Regions from separate parts of the Streptomyces sp. NPDC026417 genome, predicted to be linked through region 1. Evidence: riboswitches for the same ligand, from Rfam matches in the RefSeq annotation. Region 1 holds a riboswitch; each other region holds the start of a gene.
The links. Region 1 has a riboswitch for cobalamin ahead of nicT (Nickel transporter NicT). Riboswitches for the same ligand answer to the same signal wherever they lie in the genome.
Positions count from the first base shown of each region.

Region 1 (4,955 bases):
TTCGAGCACAACGCGCGGATGACGCAGGCGGTACGCGGACTGGACCGCCTCCGCGACCTCGACGAACTGCTGGAGCAGGAGCGGGATCGCCGGGACTGAGCGGTCGGCGGGACGGCCGGCTCAGCGGTGCGGGAGGCCGCGGGTACCAGGGACGTCCGCGCGGGCTCGGGGACCGGGTCGCGACGTGGTCAGTGGCGCAACCCGTACGGGTCGTCGCACAGTTCGAAGACCGGCTCGCCGCGGACCGGGTCCTCGGCGACGGTGAGGCGGACCCGGCCGCCCGGGTGGATCGCGATGAACGGACCCTTCACCCGGCCGCGGACCGTGAAGCCCTCCGCCATCTCGATGAGGGAGACGTTGCGCGCGCCGGGGGTGTTGCGGCGCACCACCGTCGTGCGGCGCACGATGCCCATGCCCTGGCTGCGCTCGGTGCGCAGGTCGCTCGACGCGCAGACCGGACAGAGCAGCCGGTGGAACATGGTGGTCCCGCACCAGCGGCAGCGCTGGAAGGCGAGCGGCTCCTCGCCCCGCGTACCGGCCCGTGCGGGGGCGCCGGTCTCGGCGGGCGCGGTGGCGTTGTTCTCGGGCGTGTCGGCGTCCAGCACGTCCGCCGCGATCCCGATTCCCGGGTGGAACACGATGTCATCTCCCTGCACTCGGCCGGAATCTGATGTGCTCGGATCGCCGTGCACGAGCCACAGGGTATGGCACTGAGTGCCAGTCGTAAAGGCACTCCGTACCCTCAATCGGCCCAGGCGGACTCGATCTCCCGGATCACCCGCCACATGGGGACGCCGCGCCGGGAGACGACGATCACCACGTCCTCCTCGTCCTGCGCACCGCCGGGCGAGCCGTCCGAGCCGAAGGTGCGGCGCACGTAGCGCAGGGCCCGGTCCACCCGCTCGTCGGCGTCCCCCTTGCCGTCGGCGCGGAGCCAGGAGCGCAGCGCGTTGTTGTGGGCCGCGACCACGGCGGCGGCGATCACGTCGGCGTGCAGGGTGCCGTCGTGCCGGCCCGCGAGGCCGACCCGCAGGTGGTCGGCGAGGGCGCGCTCGTAGCGCCAGACCACGGACAGCTCGTACGCCCGCAGTCCGGGCACCTGCTTCGTCAGCCGGTAGCGCTGCACGGAGAACGTCGGGTTCTCGGCGTACATCCGCAACACCAGCCGGGCCGCCTCGCAGACCCGCTCGACCGGGTCGTCCGGGCCGGAACCGGACTCCAGGAACTCGGTCATCTCGGCCAGGCAGCGCTCGTGGTCCGGGAAGACCACGTCCTCCTTCGACGGGAAGTACCGGAAGAACGAACGGCGCCCCACCCCGGCCAGCTTCACGATGTCGTCGACCGTGGTCTGCTCGTACCCGCGCTCCAGGAACAGCTGGAACGCGGCCGCGACCAGGGCGTCTCGCATCGGCGGTTTGGGGGCGCCCGCCCCGGCCGACGAGCCTCGGCGGGATGTCTCGCTCATGCCGGAAAACTAGCATCGGCGTGCGTGTATGACACTCAGTGCCTGACCATCAGGGGACTGAGTGTCATACCTCGGAGCCGGAGAGTCCCCAGCTGGTGACGTCAGCCGCCGTCCGCGGGGCGGGCCGCCCACCGCTGCTCGACCCTGGCCAGCCGCCAGTAGGCCAGGGCCGCGGCCCAGACGACCACGAAGAGGCCGACGATCACGAATCCCACGTTGCCGAGGTCCAGACCGGCGATCCAGCCCGTGACCCCGTCCCGCAGGGCGAGCTTGTCGTGCAGGACGCCGACCAGCTCGATGGTGCCGATCAGGAACGCCACCGCGATCGACAGACCGGTGATGGTGAGGTTGTAGAACACCTTGCGCACGGGATTCGAAAAGGCCCACTGGTAGGCGAAGTTCATGAAGGTGCCGTCGAGCGTGTCGAACAGGCTCATCCCCGCCGCGAACAGAAGCGGCAGGCACAGGATCGCGTACCAGGGCAGCCCCGCCGCCGCACCGCTGCCCGCCATCACCATGAGCGTGACCTCGGTCGCGGTGTCGAAGCCGAGACCGAAGAGGAAGCCCAGCGGGAACATCTGGCCGGGCCTGCTGACGGATTTGGTGAAGCGGCCGAGGATCCGGTTCATGAACCCCCGGGAATCCAGGTGCTCTTCGAGCGCCCTCTCGTCGTACGTCCCCGCCCGCATCGCCCGGAAGACGCGCAGAATGCCCGTCAGTGCCACGAGGTTGAGCGCCGCGATGAGGTAGAGGAACACGCCCGAGACCGTCGTCCCCATGACACCGAGCACCTGGTGGGTACGAGAGCCCTCGTTCATGATGCGCCCGGCCAGCTGGGTGCCGCCGGCGATCAGCGCGGCCAGGACGACCACCACGCTGGAGTGGCCCAGGGCGAACCAGAACCCCACCGACACCGGCCTCTTGCCGTCGGCCATCAGCTTGCGGGTCGTGTTGTCGATGGCCGCTATGTGATCGGCGTCGAAGGCATGCCGCATGCCCAGGGTGTACGCGGTGACGCCCAGCCCGATGCCGAACGCCTTGGAGCCCACCTCGTAGTGAGCCGGCACCACGAGCAGGAACAGCACCCCGAACGCGACCACGTGAAGCGCGGCGATCACCGCCAGCAGTCCGGCGGTCCTTACGGTGTCCTCGCGCCGCCACTGGAAGGCGGTGGGCCCGGTGGGCAGGGTCATGCGGTCACGCTCCAGCACCTCGTGGATCACTTCGTGAGATGCCGTGGCCGGTCTCCTGGCTTGCGGGTACCTCCCGCGCGAGCCGAAGCCGAGCGTGGTGGAGGGTCGACGCGCCCGCCCCTGCCTTCCCGGCCGTCCGGCCAGTGGCGCCGCCCTGGGGCGGCACGGGACGAGAACTCCCCGGTCACAGTGGCGAGGGCCGCTCCGGACTGAGCCCCTGAAAGGCTGTCACCGGTCTTCCCGAACACCACGGCCCGCCAACCTTAGGTGCCGCCCGTGAACGGCTGCAAGCCTGCACAGTTGCGCAGGTATCGAAGATCACACGGCGTCGACTGGAACAATGCCGCCATGCATCTCGTCCCCGCCGACCGCGCCGACCGGCGCACCATCGACGGCCACCGGGTCTGCGACGCCGTCGCCGCCATCGGCGAGCCCGCGGCCGTACGCGCCTGGGCCGACCGCTTTGCGCTGCTCGCCGACCCCGGTCGGCTCGCCCTGCTGCTGGCACTGCACCGGGCCGGCCCCCTCGCCGTCTCCGATCTCGCCGTGGCCACCGGCATGAACGACCCTGCCGTGTCACAGGCGTTGAGGCTCCTGCGGACCGCCGGCGTGGTCGCCGGTGAGCGGCAGGGTCGTGTCGTGCGCTACCGGCTGGTCGACGGTCCGGCCGCCGCCCTGCTGGAGCACTGCACCGCGGGAACGGCCTGATTCCGGAGGTGTGTCCGGGCGCGGAGCGGCAACGAGGGCTGTCGCGGACCGTGTCGCTGTTCGGCCGAACGGGTGACCATGCGTAAGAATTGCCTGGTGCAGACAACCATGGCGAGCCAGGGCGGGGATGGCCAGTGAACAGCCACGACGTCACCGATGAACAGTGGGAAGGGCTCGCCCAGGTCGTTCCGTTGCGCGGCCGGGACGCCTGGCCCTCAGCCGTCGGCCACCGGTCGATACCCGAGGCCCCGACCGAGGCGCGGCGCCGCTTCGTGGTCCTGCGGGTCAACGTGTTCGCGGACGCCCGCGAGGTCGCCGAGACGCTGATGGCGGGCATCCCCGTGCTGCTCGACCTGACCGGCGCGGAGACCGATGTCGCCAAGCGGGTACTGGACTTCAGTACGGGCGTGGTCTTCGGTCTGGCGAGCGGGATGCACCGGGTCGACCGGAACGTCTTCCTGCTGACGCCACCGGGTACCGAGGTGCGGGGGCTGATGGAGGGGGCCGGGGTTCCCGGGCTGTGAGCCGGGCGCCGGGAGACGGCGAGATCGGAGCGGCGTGATCAACGGGCGTGATCCCCCGAACGAAGGAAGGTCACGCGGGTGGAACGGTTCGCCTGCCTGCGGAGTCCTACCGTCCGGATATGACCGCGCCACCGTTACCGCCCCTGCCGCCCGCCGGACCCCGCCCGGACGCCGGGGTACGCCCGGGCGGGCCCCTCGACCCCGTACGGAGCCCACAGGACCGGCTTCCCGTGCCGGGTCCCCAGGAGCGGGTCCCCGCACCGCGTGCGGCGGCGGGCGCCGTCGAGGACCGCCCGGCCGCGTCGCGTGCCACCGAACCGAGTCCGGCCCCTCCAGGTGACGCTGGGACTTCTTCCGCCGGGTGGGAGGGCGTGGGGACCTCGTCCGTCGGGGCGGGTGGCGCAGGGGCTGCCGCCGGGGCGGCTGACGCCTGGACTTCGTCCGTCGGGTCGGAGGCCGCGGTGGTGTCTCCTGGCGGGCCGCGTGCCGCCGAGACGCCTCGTGTCGCACCCGGCGAGCCGCAGTCCGGGCCGGATCGGCCGGATCGATCGGATCGGCCGGATCGGCCGGGCATCACCCACCTGAGGCTCTCCGCCTTCGCCGGACACCGCGGTGCCGCCTTCGCCCTGGGTCCGTTCACCCTTTTCACCGGCCCCAGCGGCAGCGGCAAAACCACCGCCCTGCAGGCGTACGAGGCACTGGCGCGGCTCGCCGGCGGAGCCGAACTGCGCGAGGTGTTCCCGGACCCGGTCGCGTGTGTGCCCGAAACGGCCCGCCCGGACGCCCAGCGGCGACGCGGATTCCGTATCGGCTGCACGGCCGATGGCCCCGAGGGACCCGTACGGCTCGATGTCGCCGTGCAGGCCGAGCCCGAACTGCGCATCGTCGGCGAGCGGTTGACCGCGGGCGGCCTGACGTTGCTGGAGACGGCGTTGCGCGATCCGAGCCGACGCTCCGTCCAGGCCGCCTGGCACACGGCGGGCAGCTCTCCGGTGACCCGCGCCCCGCTCCCCGACGACCGGCTCGGCACCTCGCTGTTGCCGCTGCGTGTGGCGGGTAAGACGG
Region 1 is NZ_JBVHPY010000013.1:87,107-92,061, reverse strand. Features, by position in the region: gene ACZ4NT_RS21270 (cryptochrome/photolyase family protein) at 1-99, shown strand, start outside; gene ACZ4NT_RS21265 (Zn-ribbon domain-containing OB-fold protein) at 189-638, opposite strand; gene ACZ4NT_RS21260 (TetR family transcriptional regulator) at 743-1,465, opposite strand; gene nicT (Nickel transporter NicT) at 1,567-2,658, opposite strand; cobalamin riboswitch at 2,687-2,925, opposite strand; gene ACZ4NT_RS21250 (metalloregulator ArsR/SmtB family transcription factor) at 3,007-3,366, shown strand; gene ACZ4NT_RS21245 (cell division protein SepF) at 3,501-3,890, shown strand; gene ACZ4NT_RS21240 (ATP-binding protein) at 4,463-4,955, shown strand, end outside.

Region 2 (4,955 bases), on a different contig from region 1:
GGCGTACGACGGCGATGTCCGCGCCCGCGACGAGCACGGGCAGCTCCTCGGCGACGTCGACCCGGTTCGGATTGCCGATCCGGTACGAAGCACCGGAGGCGCGCGCCGCCAGCAGATCCGTGTCGGCGGTCGACAACAACAACACTGTGCTCATGCGGGTGCTCCCGGTGGGATGAAAGGCAGTCCTGTCGGAGCGCCCGACTCGATGAGCCGCCACAGCGCGTCCGTGTCCGCGTGTTCTTCGATCAGATCGCCGAGCAGGTCCAGCTGCTCCTCGCGCAGCGTGGCGAACGACGTGTCGTCGGCCGGCACGAAGCGGCGGCCCGCGGCGGCCGCCACCTCCCGCAGGAAGGCCCGCCGGAACCCGTCCGACTCCAGGGAGCCGTGCCAGTGCGTGCCCCAGACGGAGCCGACCCGGCAGCCGTCCAGGAAGGGGTCGCCGCCGGTGACCTCGGCGACGCCGTGGTGGATCTCGTAGCCCTCGACGGGTTCGCCGAGCGCTTCGCCGACGGGCCGCGTCAGGGTCTTCTCGCGCGCGAACCGCACGCGTACGGGCAGCAGTCCGAGCCCGTCGACATGACCGGCCCGCGACTCGACGTCGTCCTCGATGTGCTCCCCGAGCACCTGGAAACCGCCGCAGATCCCCAGCACGGGCCGGCCCTCGGCGGCCCGCCGGGCGATCGCGTCCGCCAGCCCCCGCTCCCGCAGCCACTCCAGGGCCTTCACCGTGCCCCGGGTGCCCGGTACGACGACCAGGTCCGCGTCGGCGAGCTCCTCGGCCCGGTCCACGAACCGCACGACGACCCCCGGTTCGGCGGCGAGGGCGTCGACGTCCGTGAAGTTGGACATCAGCGGGACGGCGCACACGGCCACCCGCAGGACGTCCTCGCCGACCGGCGGCGCCACCGCGGACTCCCTGACGGTCCCGCGCAGGGAGACCCGCAGCCCGTCCTCCTCGTCGATGCCGAGGCCGTGCCGGAAGGGCAGGACGCCGTACGAGGGCCGGCCGGTGAGGCCGTGCAGCATGTCGAGCCCCGGCTCCAGCAGGGAGACGTCGCCGCGGAACTTGTTCACCAGGAAGCCGGCGACGAGTTCCTGGTCCTCGGGCGACAGCAGGGCCACCGTTCCGAAGAAGGAGGCGAACACGCCCCCGCGGTCGATGTCGCCGACGACCAGCACCGGGAGCCGGGCGTTCCTGGCGATGCCCATGTTCACGATGTCGGTGCGCCGCAGATTGATCTCGGCAGGACTGCCGGCCCCCTCACAGATCACCGCGTCATACGTGCCCCGCAATGCGGCCAGGCACTCCAGCACGGTCCCGAGCAGCGACTCCTGACGGCCCCCGTGGTAGCCGCGCGCACTCATCTCGCCCACCGGCTTCCCCATGAGCACGACCTGACTGCTGCGGTCGCTGCCGGGCTTGAGCAGCACCGGGTTCATGAGCGCGGTCGGCTCGACGCGGGCCGCCTGCGCCTGCATGGCCTGCGCCCGCCCGATCTCGGCTCCCTCGCGCGTGACGAACGAATTGAGGGACATGTTCTGCGCCTTGAACGGCGCGACCTTCACACCCTGGCGCACCAGCCACCGGCAGATCCCGGCGGTCACGACGCTCTTGCCCGCGTCGGAGGTGGTGCCCGCGATCAGCAGTCCGCCACTCATGCCCCGGCCCCCCTTGTCCCGGCCTTCCCGATGAGCAGCCGCCCGGCGACGCAGACGCCCAGCGCGAGCCCGCTCACGCGTCGCGACAGCCGTACGGCCCGTTCGATGTCGTGGACCCGGACGGCGCGCCCCGCGCCGTTCAGCACGGGCCGGTGCTCGACCCTGCCGCCGTACGAGAGCGTGCCGCCCAGCCGGACCCCCAGAGCCCCCGCGAACGAGGCCTCCACGGGACCGGCGTTGGGGCTCGGGTGCCGGCCGGCGTCGGCGCGCCAGGCCCGTACCGCACCGCGCGGGTCACCCCCGGCGACGGCCGCGAGCGCGGCGGTCAGCCGGGCCCCCGGCCAGCCCGCGACGTCGTCGAGCCGGGCCGAGGCCCACCCGTAGCGGCGGTGGCGGGCGGACTTGTGCCCGACCATGGCGTCCAGCGTGTTCACGGCCCGGAACGCGACGAGGCCGGGCACGCCGCCGACGGCGCCCCAGACGAGGGCGCCCACGACGGCGTCGGAGGTGTTCTCGGCGACGGACTCGACCACGGCCCGGGCGATCCCGTCGGCGTCCAGCGCCTGCGGGTCCCGCCCGCACAGGTGGGGCAGCCGCTCGCGGGCGACGTCGACGTCCCCGGCCGCCAGCGCACCGCCGACGGCCCGGGCCTCCCGGCCCAGGGAGGTGCCCCCGACGACGGCCCAGGTGGCCGCGGCGGTCAGGGCGACGGAGGCGGTGGGGGAGGAGCGCACGCGGCGGCTCGCCAGCGCGGCGAGTCCGGCGGCACCGCCCGCGCAGACGGCGGTGTGCAGCGCGCCCCACCCGCGGTGGTCCCGCCACAGCACGCGTTCCACGGCGCCCGCGGCCCGGCCGAACGCGGCGACCGGGTGCCCGCGGCGGGGGTCGCCGAGGAGCAGGTCGCCGAGGAGGCCGGCGGCGGCGCCGTACGCGAAGACGCGATCGGCACGCACGGGGTCAGCCCGCCGTGGAGTGAAGTAGAACCCTCGTACCCAACAGGACCCGCAACGGGCAGCCGCGCATGGCGATATGTCCTCACTCAGGGTGTCCGCGCCCTGGTTCGAAGAGACCGGCGGTGAGAGTTCCTGGCTCCCGGGGACTTCCTTCCCCGGTCACAGTGGCGGGACCGCGCCGGATTCGCACCGGCTTCCTCTCCTTGCCGCCGTACTTGGCTCCGGCAGTCCACCACGGCCTCAGAACAGCCGTCAACTTGCTGTTGACCTGCGGAGGGAGAGTGTGCGAAGGCCCACACACGCGTGGGGTGCGGGACGGTGATCCGTCCCGCACCCCACGTGAAGTGATGCCGTGTTGTTCGGTGTTTGCCGGTTCTGTCCGACCGTCAGGCGACGATCAGGTAGATCCCGTACGCCACCGCCGCTGCGCAGGCGGCGAAGCAGGCGTACGCGCCGGTGACCGCCAGGGCGGCGGAACCGCCCTGCGCCGTTGCCGACTCGCGCTTGGAGAGGCCGACGATGCCCAGGGTGAAGAGGCCGACGAGGGCCACGGTGACCACGAGGCTGACTCCGAAGACGGAGCCGAGGGCTGCCCAGTCGATGTGCATGCTGTTCGTTCCTTAGACCGTGGCCGGGCGGGTGGGCTCGGTGGAGGGGCCGGGGTCCGGGGCCGGGATGGTGGCCGCCAGAGCGAGGTCGGCCGTGGCGACCGGACCGGCCGGCGGCGGGGTGACCGCGGCGATCGCGGTGGTCACGACGCCCGCGGGCTCGGCGTCGGCCTCGTTCACGTTGTCCATGGTGACCGGCTGGCGGCGGGAGAGCGTCCAGATGACACCCGCGCCGGCGACGAGCAGCACGCCCGTCGCGACGATGCCCCAGGTGCCCTGCTGGGTGAGGAACTCGGCGCCGGCGCCGACGAGGCCGGCGGCCGGCAGGGTCAGGCCCCAGGCGACGAACATCCGGGTCGCGGTCGACCAGCGGACGACTCCGCCCTTGCGGCCGAGGCCCGAGCCCATGACCGCGCCGGAGCAGGACTGGGTGGTGGAGAGCGAGAAGCCCAGGTGCGAGGAGGCCAGGATGACCGTGGCGGCGCTGGTCTGGGCGGCGAAGCCCTGCGGCGGCGCGAGGTCGGTGAGGCCCTTGCCCATGGTGCGGATGATGCGCCAGCCGCCCAGGTAGGTGCCGAGCGCGATGGCCATGCCGGCCGACACGATGACCCAGGTGGGAGGGTTGGAACCCGGCGCGAGCACGCCGCCGGTGACCAGGGCGAGGGTGATGATGCCCATCGTCTTCTGCGCGTCGTTCGTGCCGTGGGCGAGCGAGACCAGGCCAGCCGAGGCGATCTGGCCGGCGCGGTAGCCCTTGGCCGTCGCCTTCTCGTCGGCGCGGTTGCCGATCTTGTACGTCAGGCGGGTCGCCAGCATCGCGGCGAGACCGGCCACGATCGGCGCGGCGACCGCGGGGATGAGGACCTTGGTGACGACGGTCGAGCCGTTCACCGACGACCAGCCGGCCGACATGACCGCGGCGCCGATGAGGCCGCCGAAGAGTGCGTGGGAGGAGCTGGAGGGCAGACCCAGGAGCCAGGTCAGCAGATTCCACAGGATGGCGCCGACGAGCGCCGCGAATATGACCTCGGTGCGGATGCCCTCTTCGTTGATGATGCCGCCGGAGATCGTCTTGGCGACCTCCACCGAGAGGAAGGCGCCGACGAGGTTCAGCGCGGCGGACATCGCCACCGCCGTCTTGGGCTTCAGAGCGCCGGTCGAGATGGTCGTCGCCATCGCGTTGGCAGTGTCGTGGAAACCGTTCGTGAAATCGAACACGAGAGCGGTAACGATCACGATCCCGAGGAGAAGCGTGATGTGTTCCATTTACCCAGGCTTCTGTTGGACGTCAGTGGCAAGTGGAAGGTAGGCAACCAGGGTGAACGGAAGATGAACTGGGGCGGGCGGAGCGGTGACCCGATCGGCGTGCCGCCCTTCCGCTTGTGTGGAAGTGGCGTGCGCGAGGCCGGAACGGAGGCGGAATCCCGGGCTTCGCTAGCCCCTCGCGAACGCCCGCAGACCGCCCGGGGAGCCGTTGAAGAGATTCTGGTCACCCGGCAGCCCGCCGCCGTTGTCGTACTGCCAGAACATCCAGTGGCGCCAGCCGGCCGGCAGCGGGCCCGGGTCCGCCGCGTCGTAGCGCGCGATCCACAGCGGGTGATCGGCGGCGAAGGCCGCGCTGGACCCGGTGCAGTGGTTCCACCAGTGGGTGGTCGTGTAGATCACCGGTCGGCGCCCGGTCTCCCGCCGAACCGTGTCGCTGAACGCCCTGAGCCACGTCACCATCCCGGACGGG
Region 2 is NZ_JBVHPY010000015.1:66,319-71,273, reverse strand. Features, by position in the region: gene cobN (cobaltochelatase subunit CobN) at 1-154, opposite strand, end outside; gene ACZ4NT_RS23340 (cobyric acid synthase) at 151-1,659, opposite strand; gene ACZ4NT_RS23335 (cobalamin biosynthesis protein) at 1,656-2,612, opposite strand; cobalamin riboswitch at 2,720-2,861, opposite strand; gene ACZ4NT_RS23330 (hypothetical protein) at 2,999-3,220, opposite strand; gene ACZ4NT_RS23325 (inorganic phosphate transporter) at 3,233-4,486, opposite strand; gene ACZ4NT_RS23320 (lysozyme) at 4,655-4,955, opposite strand, start outside.
Region 2: it holds a riboswitch for cobalamin, as region 1 does, so the genes downstream of both, ACZ4NT_RS23335 (cobalamin biosynthesis protein) here and nicT (Nickel transporter NicT) in region 1, are expected to answer to the same signal.

Region 3 (4,955 bases), on a different contig from region 1:
GCCGGACCCGCTCCCATCCCTCCCGTACGTAGAGCGCCCGGGCCTCCGGCTGGAGCGCGCCCGTCTGGAGCCACAGCCGCTCGATGCCGAGCCCGAGGGCCGTCGACTCCACCGCGCGCAGCGCCGCTCCGGCGAGGCCCCGGCGGCGGTGCTCGCCGTGGACGAAAAGCCGCTTGACCTCGTGCCGGTCCGGGAGTCTGCGGAGTGAGGCGGTCGCCACGGGGACGCCGTCCGCGTAGGCGACCCAGGTGACGACGATCTCGTCCGCCGACGGCTGGGGGGCGCGGACCCGACGGTGCTCGACAGGGGCGTAGCGGGGGGCCAGTTCGGCGGACATCAGCTCCCGCAGCCGGACCGCCGCGGCGGCGTCCCAGCTGACGGATCTCCACTGGAGGGTCGCGGACGGCAGGCTCATGTGCTTCCTTGCGGGGAGGAGGGCGCGGGGTGCGTGCGCCCGTGCCCCTGCATGGTCACCCCGGCCGAGGACGCGTGTCCTCCCCGACGGCCCGTTGTTCGCAGAACGGAAACAGTGCGTTCGTGAAGGCGCCTTCGTGACGGGCGCGGGTGGACCTGCCTGCCGGTTCGGCCGACCGCGGGCCCGCCACCGACCCCCGTCGGCGGCACGCGCCCGCATGCCGAACGCACCCGCCCGCGCCACGATCCCGGTGCGGACGGCGCACGGCGGCGTGACCGCGCCCGGAGCGCGCCGCGGCGGCGTCCCGGGTACGCCCGCAGCCGGCCGTCGCGACGACGCCGGCGGGTCTGCTGCGGGCCGCGTGCGGCGGCGGCAGGCCCGGTCACGGGCCGGGAGGCCCGCCGGGGCCGGCCGGGTGGGGCGGCTCCTAGTGGGAGCCCGAGCCGCCGCCGCCGAAGGAGCCGCTGGAGCCGTGACTCCACCGCTGCCGAGTCCGGTCCTGGCTCGGCTTGGACGCGATGTTGCCGTGCGCCGCCAGTTGGTACGGGGTCAGGCGCTCGTCGCTGCGAGGCACCTCGTCGGGTTCGCGGTTCTCGGTCACCTCGAACACCGGCCCGCCCTCGGGGAGCTTCGGCTGCTCGTCGGCCCGCGGCCGCGGGGGCTCCTCGCGGCGCACCCGGCTGCCCATCCACATGGCGCCGCCCAGCAGAGCCACGACGACCAGACCGATCACCACCGGTGCGAAGCCGGCCACGAGACCGTGATTCGCCGCCACGTCGTATCCAAGTGTGCTCATGGCGCATCCGTCCCTTGAGTGTTCCTGGCGCGCGAGTACCCCTCGGGCCACACACGAACCGGGCCCTCCGGGAGCGCCGCACTCCGCACCCGCGGCTTCCGCGGACACCGGGTTCCGCACGGGCGGCGGGCGCCGGGTTTGACCGGGGCCGGCGCGGCAACCCGGACCGTGTGACCTCAATGACATCCGAGCAGGAGCTCTTCCGGTTCCTTGAGGACCGGTTCACGTGCGCCCAGGCGTGTACGGAGTGTGCGCGGACGTGCGCGCTGCGCGCGAGCCTCACGGATCCGGACGGGCCGAGAGAGCAGGAACTCGTACGCCGCAAGGGCATCATGTGCGCGGAGGTGTGCGACGCGACGTGCCGGATGCTCTCCGAGCAGAACGGCATGGACGAAGCGGGCATGCGCGTCCAGCTCGCCTGGTGCCGGGACGTCTGTCTGGAGTCCGCCGACGTCTTCGACGACCACCCCGGCGCGGAGGACAGCGCGAAGGCCTGCCGCGAGTGCGCCCAGGCGTGCATGGACTTCATGGCCACCCTGCGCTGACACGCCCGCGGTCCGGGGACCGTCGCCACCGGCGCCGCCTGCGACGGCGAGGTGCGGACCGGCGGCGCGCCTGCTCAGCCGGGATCAGCACCGGGCAGCGGGCGCCCGGGCCGGACGTTCCAGCGGTCCGAGCGGCCGCTGAGTTCCGTGGCGGTCAGCGGCGGCACGTCGACCCGCCAGAACGCCGCCTCGGGTGCTCCGAGAGCCCTCACCAGCGCCGCCCGCACGACCTCCGGCTCCACGACGGCGACCACGCGCCCCCCGGTGCGGCCGGCCGTGGCCAGCCCGCGGGCGACCCGGTCGCAGAACTCACGGACCGATTCCCCGCCGTGCGGAGCGCACTCCGGGTCCGCCAGCCACCGCACGACCGCCTCCGGCTCCCGCCCGCCCACCTCGTCCAAGGTCGCGCCGCGCCACCGTCCCACGTCGAGACCGGCCAGTTCCGTCACCTCGACGGCGTCCAGCCCGAGCGCGGCGGCGGTCTCCCGGCAGCGCACGCTGGGGGAGACCCACGGTTCGCGCACCGCCGGGAGCGTGCCCGCGGCGGCCCTCGCGAGCCGCAGCCCACCGGCGTCGAGGGAGCAGCCGTCGTCGAAACGGGCCTCGCGCAGCGCGGTGCTCGACGCGGCTGAGATCAAGGTCACTCGCGTGGTCATGAACCTGCTTTCATGAGTCGATTGCGTCCGTACCCGGCCTCAAAACCCGTATGTGGGAAGTGAGTTGACGGTAAACCCGGCACGTGGGGCGCACGCGGCGCCTCCCGTGCGCCCTTGGCCGGACCTCCGCTTCGCGGTACGGTCTCGACGATATTGACGACGGTACGGCGGAAGCCCGGTGAGAGTCCGGCACGGTCGCGCCACTGTAAGCCCGGCAACAGCCGCTCCCTCCAGGGGCGGTGGAGGCCGGGCAAGTCAGACCCGCAGCCGTCGTCCTGTGCACCACCACGATGGGACGCGAGTTCCCCAGGAGGTCCTGCCACATGGCGCAGTCCGTCGCTCAGCCGAGCGTCACCCCCACCGCCGTTCCCGCGAAGCTGCCGATCGGCGCGATCGCTCCCTGGGCGGTCTTCTTCGGCATCCTGATGCTGGTCCTGCTCTACTTCGTCGGTGCCGAACAGGGCGCCACCGCCCTCGTCTCCGGCGAGAACGTTCACGAATGGGTGCACGACGCCCGCCACCTGCTCGGCTTCCCCTGCCACTGACGGCGACAAGGAAGCGTACGAGTCGATGAACTCAGCAACAGTCAGAAATCTCCTGGTGCGCGGCATGCTGGCGGGTCTCGCCGCCGGCCTGCTCGCCCTGGTCGTGGCGTACTTCCTCGGTGAGTCCCGGGTGGACGCCGCCATCGCCTACGAGGAGTCGCACGCGCACCACCACGAACACGGCGTGGAGGTGGTGACCCGCACGATGCAGTCCACCGGAGGCCTGGCCACCGGTGTGCTCGTGTACGGCATCGCCTTCGGCGGCATCGCGGCCCTCGCCTACTGCTTCGCCCTCGGACGCATCGGCCGGTTCGGGCCGCGCGCGAGTGCGCTGCTGCTGTCGACGGCGGGTCTGCTCGCGGTGTACGTCGTGCCGTTCCTCAAGTACCCGGCCAATCCGCCGTCCGTCGGTGACGCCGACACCATCGGCACACGCACGACGCTCTACTTCCTGATGATGGTGCTCAGCGTGCTGCTGGCCGTCGCGACCGTGATCCTCGGCAAGCGCCTCGCGCCGCGGCTGGGCAACTGGAACGCCACGCTGGCCGCCGGTGCCTTCTTCGTCCTTCTCGTGGGCCTCGCCTACGCGTTCCTCCCGGCGGTCGACGAGGTGCCGAAGGACTTCTCGGGCACCCTGCTGTGGCAGTTCCGTCTGGCGGCACTGACGATCCAGCTGGCGTTGTGGACCACCTTCGGGCTCGTCTTCGGCGTGTTGGCCGAGCGCCTGTTGGCGCCCGCGAAGGCCACCGCGCAGGGCACGGAGGACAAGGCGGCGGCCGTTCCGGCGGCTCCCGTGGCTCCCTGAGCGTGCGGAGAACAGGGCGGGTCCCGGTCGACCGGGACCCGCCCTCCCGTCTGCGGACGGCCCGTTGCGCGAGGCGGCGCTCCTCGTCAGAGCAGTCGCTCGAATCCGTCCAGCATCGCGGTGAGCCCCGTCTCGAACCGCTCCGAGGGATCGTCGCCGGCCGCCTCCCCGCCCCGGGGCATCGCCGCGACGCTCAGGGCGTGTCCGACGGTGAACTCGCGCAGGCTGTGGGTGATCCGGCCGCCCTGGACGGTGCCGAAGCCCGCCGCGGCGAGATGACCGGTGAGGCGTGCGCAGGCATCCGTCGCCGCCCGTGAGCGCACCGGATGCGTCGCGAACACGGCGACGGCGTGCGGGTGGCCCAGCAGCGCGCTGCGCAGCCGCCGGCAGTACTGGCCGGCCACCGCCCGCCAGGAGCCGTCCCAGGGCAGCGACTCGAAGTCGACCTCGCCGAGGAGGAGTTCGGCGACACCGTCGAAGAGCGCTTCCTGGTCCTTGAAATAGCGGTACGCCGCCATCGGGTCCACGCCGAGACCCGCTCCGAGCTTGCGCATCGAGAAGGCGCGCAGTCCGTTGACGTCGATCAGTGCCAGCGCCGCCGCGGCGATGCAGGCACGATTCAGCACCGGTCTGAGGGGAGGGGTCTGCCGCCCGCCTCCCGCGTCGTGCTTGTCGGTCTTCATGAGGGGCGTCGGTCCAGGTTGGTGGTGGGGCCGTTTCGTCCACGTTGGGTAAAACCGGCGGGCGAGCCGGTTTCGGGGTCTCCCCGCATGCTACGTCCAGCGCGTCGTCCGGAACATGTGCCGGACGACGGCGGGAGTTCCGGTCACGCGGTGGCCGGGCGCCCCGGGGCGCGTCATCGGCATTCCCAATTTCTGGAACGAGTTCTACTGTGTGCGCCGTCAAGTCCGGGTGGGACCAGTCGATCCACTGGGAGCCAGGAGGCGCCGTGCATCTCGAATACACGCCCGAGCAGCAGCAGCTGCGCACCGAACTGCGCGGCTACTTCGCCCAGTTGGTGCCGGACCACGCCTACGCCCGCTACACCGACCCGGCGGCGCAGAAGCGCTTCTACCGCGAGACCATCCGCAGGCTCGGCAGGGACGGCTGGCTCGGCGTGGGCTGGCCCGAGGAGTACGGCGGACGCGGACTGAGCCCGATGGAGCAGTTCATCTTCTTCGACGAGGCGGCCC
Region 3 is NZ_JBVHPY010000028.1:26,966-31,920, reverse strand. Features, by position in the region: gene ACZ4NT_RS32980 (GNAT family N-acetyltransferase) at 1-415, opposite strand, end outside; gene ACZ4NT_RS32975 (DUF6479 family protein) at 843-1,211, opposite strand; gene ACZ4NT_RS32970 (four-helix bundle copper-binding protein) at 1,391-1,756, shown strand; gene ACZ4NT_RS32965 (histidine phosphatase family protein) at 1,831-2,412, opposite strand; cobalamin riboswitch at 2,538-2,698, shown strand; gene ACZ4NT_RS32960 (CbtB domain-containing protein) at 2,736-2,957, shown strand; gene ACZ4NT_RS32955 (CbtA family protein) at 2,983-3,762, shown strand; gene ACZ4NT_RS32950 (TetR/AcrR family transcriptional regulator C-terminal domain-containing protein) at 3,849-4,388, opposite strand; gene ACZ4NT_RS32945 (acyl-CoA dehydrogenase family protein) at 4,712-4,955, shown strand, end outside.
Region 3: it holds a riboswitch for cobalamin, as region 1 does, so the genes downstream of both, ACZ4NT_RS32960 (CbtB domain-containing protein) here and nicT (Nickel transporter NicT) in region 1, are expected to answer to the same signal.

Region 4 (4,955 bases), on a different contig from region 1:
GCATTCGCCGCAGTGAAAACCCGCTGGTGGGGACCGATATGCGGACGGGGGGTTCCGCATGCTCGACGCCGTCGCCTAGATTGCCTGCGCGTTACACAGGTGATCAGCGAGGGGACGGAGCCGCCGAATGTCCGATGTGCCCGAAGTGAAGCCACCGGTGGTGACACCGGTCCGCGTGGTGATCGCCCTCTGCCTCGTCGCACCCTTCGTGGCGATGCTGTGGGTCGGCTCCTACGCGAAGACGGACCCGACCTTCATCGGGATCCCCTTCTTCTACTGGTACCAGATGCTCTGGGTGGTCGTCTCCACGCTGCTCACGATGACCGCGTACCAGCTCTGGCGGCGTGACCAGCGCGCCCGTACGACGCAGGACGGGGGTGCGTCGAAGTGAAGGACGGCGTGAACGGAGTCGCCCTGGGCGTCTTCATCTTCTTCTTCCTGGCCGTCACGGTCATGGGGTTCCTGGCCGCGCGCTGGCGCAAGGCCGACAACGAGCACAGCCTCGACGAATGGGGCCTGGGCGGCCGGTCGTTCGGCACCTGGGTGACCTGGTTCCTGCTCGGCGGCGACCTCTACACGGCGTACACCTTCGTGGCCGTACCCGCGGCGATCTACGCGGCGGGCGCGGCCGGCTTCTTCGCCGTGCCGTACACCATCCTCGTCTACCCGCTGATCTTCACGTTCCTGCCGCGGCTGTGGTCGGTCTCGCACAAGCACGGCTATGTGACGACCTCGGACTTCGTGCGCGGACGCTTCGGCTCCAAGGGCCTGTCCCTGGCGGTGGCCGTGACCGGCATCCTCGCCACGATGCCGTACATCGCGCTCCAGCTCGTGGGCATCCAGGCGGTGCTGGACGTGATGGGCGTCGGCGGCGGCGAGAACACCAACTGGTTCGTGAAGGACCTGCCGCTGCTGATCGCCTTCGGCGTGCTGGCCGCCTACACGTACTCCTCGGGTCTGCGGGCGCCCGCCCTGATCGCGTTCGTGAAGGACACCCTGATCTACATCGTGATCGCGGTGGCCATCATCTACATCCCGATCAAGCTCGGCGGGTTCGACGAGATCTTCAAGGCGGCCGGCGACAAGTACACCGCCGCCGGAGCGGGCGGGGTCGTGCCCGCCGAGGCCGGACAGTGGACGTACGCCACGCTCGCGCTCGGTTCGGCGCTCGCGCTGTTCATGTACCCGCACTCGATCACGGCGACGCTGTCCAGCCGCAGCCGCGAGGTGATCCGGCGCAACACCACGATCCTGCCGCTGTACTCCCTGATGCTGGGCCTGCTCGCCCTGCTCGGGTTCATGGCGATCGCGGCCGGGGTGAAGGTGCAGAACGGGCAGCTGGCGATCCCGCAGCTGTTCGAGACGATGTTCCCCGACTGGTTCGCGGGCGTGGCCTTCGCGGCCATCGGCATCGGCGCGCTGGTGCCGGCGGCGATCATGTCGATCGCCGCGGCGAACCTGTTCACCCGCAACATCTACAAGGACTTCATCAAGCCGGACGCGACCCCCAAGGAGGAGACGCGTGTCTCCAAACTGGTCTCGCTGCTGGTGAAGGTGGGGGCGCTGGCCTTCGTCCTCACCATGGACAAGACCGTCGCCATCAACTTCCAGCTGCTGGGCGGCATCTGGATCCTGCAGACGTTCCCGGCGCTGGTCGGCGGTCTGTTCACCCGCTGGTTCCACCGCTGGGCGCTGCTCGCGGGCTGGGCGGTCGGCATGGTGTACGGCACCCTCGCCGCGTACGGGGTCGCCTCCCCGACCCAGGCGCACTTCGGCGGCAGCTCGAAGGAGATCCCCGGCATCGGGGAGATCGGCTACATCGGTCTGACGGCCTTCGTGCTGAACGTCGTCGTGACGGTCGTGCTCACCTTCGTGCTGCGGGCCGTCAAGGCCCCCGACGGCGTGGACGAGACCTCGCCGCAGGACTACACGGCGGACGCCGGTGACCCGGGTGTCCAGGTGGAACTGCCGCCGGCCACGGCGGGTGCCACCCCCTGACCGAGTCGCGTACGACGGAGGGCCGCCGGGAAATCCGGCGGCCCTTCGTCGTGCCCGTCCGGCAGACTCGCCCGCATGGACATCCTCATCAGGAAGGCCCGGCCCGAGGAGTACGAGACGCTCGGGGAGATCACCGCGCAGGCCTATCTCGGCGACGGCCTGCTCGACTTCGGGGCGAGCGACGGCTATCTGGTGCACCTGCGGGACGTCGCGCGGCGCGCCGCCGCGGCCGAGGTCCTGGTCGCCGCGGACCGGGACGGCCGGGTGCTCGGCGGCGTGACCCACGTGCCGTCGGCCGACAGCGCCCTCGCCGAACTCGCGCGCCCCGGCGAGGCCGAGATCCGGATGCTCGCCGTCGCCCGCGAGGCGCGCGGACGAGGGGCGGGCGAGGCCCTGGTGCGCGCCTGCGTCGACCGGGCGCGGGCCACCGAGGGGTGCGTCGGCGTCGTGCTCTCCACCCAGCGCACCATGCACGCCGCGCACCGCATCTACGAACGGCTCGGCTTCACCCGGGCCCCCGCACGCGACTGGAACCCGGTCCCGGAACTCGACGACATCCTGCTGCTGACTTACGAACTGACGCTCTGACAGCTGCTGTTCCGGGCACCGGCTGACACCCTCCGAAGCCGACACGACACAACATGTGGGGGTGCGTCGGCGGCCCGGCACAAGATGTATGCTCATGCTCGCTGTCGCCGCAGGGGAATCCGGTGCGAATCCGGAACTGTCCCGCAACGGTGTACCTGTGCGCGACCCCGCACACGGTCAGTCCGAGGACCTGCCGACAGTGCGCCCGGTCCGTCCGGTCCGGGTGCCCAGACGTCCGGGCCTCGTGGAGTGGGCCGGTGGACGCACGCGTGCCCGTGCGGGGTGACGTGTGCCCCGCTGCCCTCCCGAAGGCCCCGTGCCGAGCGAGGGAGAGCCCCACGTGACCATCGCGCCAGCCGATCCGGCAGCAGCGACACCGTCCGCCACTCAGGCGGAGCCGGACGGTCCCGGTGCCGCGTTGCTGCGGACCCTGACCGACCTCACCGCGGACCTCCCCGACGCCGACCCCGGCCGGGTAGCCGCCGCCGCGCTGCGGGGCCGGTCCGCGCACGCGGACGAGGCGGAGCTGCGCGAGCTGGCCACGGAGGCCGCGGCCGGGCTCATCTCCGAGGACCCCGCCTACTCACGGCTGGCCGCCCGGCTGCTGACGCTCGCCATCGCCGCCGAGGCCGCCTCCCAGGGCGTCACGTCCTTCTCGGGATCGGTCGCCGTCGGGCACCGGGAGGGGCTGATCGCGGACCGCACCGCCGAGTTCGTCCGCCTGCACGCACCGCGCCTCGACGCGCTCGTCGACGTCGCGGGCGACGACCGCTTCGGCTACTTCGGCCTGCGCACGCTGCACAGCCGCTACCTGCTGCGGCACCCGATCACCCGGCGCGTGATCGAGACCCCCCAGCACTTCATGCTGCGCGTCGCCTCCGGTCTCGCCGAGGACGACACCTCCCGCGCCGTCGACGAAGTGGCCGCGCTCTACGGGCTGATGAGCCGGCTCGACTACCTGCCCTCCTCCCCCACGCTCTTCAACTCCGGCACCCGCCACCCGCAGATGTCGTCCTGCTACCTCCTCGACTCCCCGCTGGACGAGCTGGACTCGATCTACGACCGCTACCACCAGGTGGCCCGCCTCTCCAAGCACGCCGGCGGCATCGGCCTCTCCTACTCCCGCATCCGCTCCCGCGGTTCGCTGATCCGGGGCACGAACGGGCACTCCAACGGCATCGTCCCGTTCCTCAAGACGCTGGACGCCTCCGTCGCCGCCGTGAACCAGGGCGGCCGGCGCAAGGGCGCCGCGGCGGTCTACCTGGAGACCTGGCACTCCGACATCGAGGAGTTCCTGGAGCTGCGCGACAACACCGGTGAGGACGCCCGCCGTACGCACAACCTGAACCTCGCGCACTGGATCCCGGACGAGTTCATGCGGCGGGTCGACGCGGGCGGTACGTGGTCGCTGTTCTCGCCGGCGGACGTGCCCGAGCTGGTCGACCTGTGGGGCGAGGAGTTCGACGCCGCGTACCGCAGGGCCGAGGAGGCCGGCCTCGCGAGGAAGACGATCCCGGCGCGCGACCTGTACGGCCGGATGATGCGCACCTTGGCGCAGACCGGCAACGGCTGGATGACCTTCAAGGACGCCGCCAACCGCACCGCCAACCAGACGGCGGAGCCGGGCCACACCGTGCACTCGTCGAACCTGTGCACGGAGATCCTGGAGGTCACGGACGACGGGGAGACCGCCGTCTGCAACCTCGGCTCGGTGAACCTCGGCGCGTTCGTGGCCGACGGGGGCATCGACTGGGAACGGCTGGACGAGACCGTCCGCACGGCCGTGACCTTCCTCGACCGGGTCGTGGACATCAACTTCTACCCGACCGAGCAGGCGGGCCGCTCCAACGCCCGCTGGCGCCCGGTCGGCCTGGGCGCGATGGGCCTGCAGGACGTCTTCTTCAAGCTGCGGCTGCCCTTCGACTCCCCGGAGGCCGAGCAGCTCTCCACCCGGATCGCCGAGCGCATCATGCTGGCCGCCTACGAGGCCTCCGCGGACCTCGCCGAGCGCAACGGCCCGCTCCCCGCCTGGCAGAAGACCCGCACGGCCCGCGGTGTCCTGCACCCCGACCACTACGACACCGAGCCGGCCTGGCCGGAGCGCTGGGCGGCCCTGCGCGAGCGCATCGCGGCCGTCGGCATGCGCAATTCCCTGCTCCTCGCCATCGCCCCGACCGCGACCATCGCCTCCATCGCGGGCGTCTACGAGTGCATCGAGCCGCAGGTCTCCAACCTGTTCAAGCGCGAGACGCTGTCGGGCGAGTTCCTCCAGGTCAATTCCTACCTGGTGGACGAGCTGAAGCGGCTCGGCGTGTGGGACGCGCAGACCCGGGAGGCGCTGCGCGAGTCGGGCGGCTCGGTGCAGGGCT
Region 4 is NZ_JBVHPY010000005.1:67,993-72,947, reverse strand. Features, by position in the region: gene ACZ4NT_RS09890 (DUF3311 domain-containing protein) at 128-391, shown strand; gene mctP (monocarboxylate uptake permease MctP) at 388-1,998, shown strand; gene ACZ4NT_RS09880 (GNAT family N-acetyltransferase) at 2,074-2,586, shown strand; cobalamin riboswitch at 2,640-2,798, shown strand; gene ACZ4NT_RS09875 (ribonucleoside-diphosphate reductase subunit alpha) at 2,927-4,955, shown strand, end outside.
Region 4: it holds a riboswitch for cobalamin, as region 1 does, so the genes downstream of both, ACZ4NT_RS09875 (ribonucleoside-diphosphate reductase subunit alpha) here and nicT (Nickel transporter NicT) in region 1, are expected to answer to the same signal.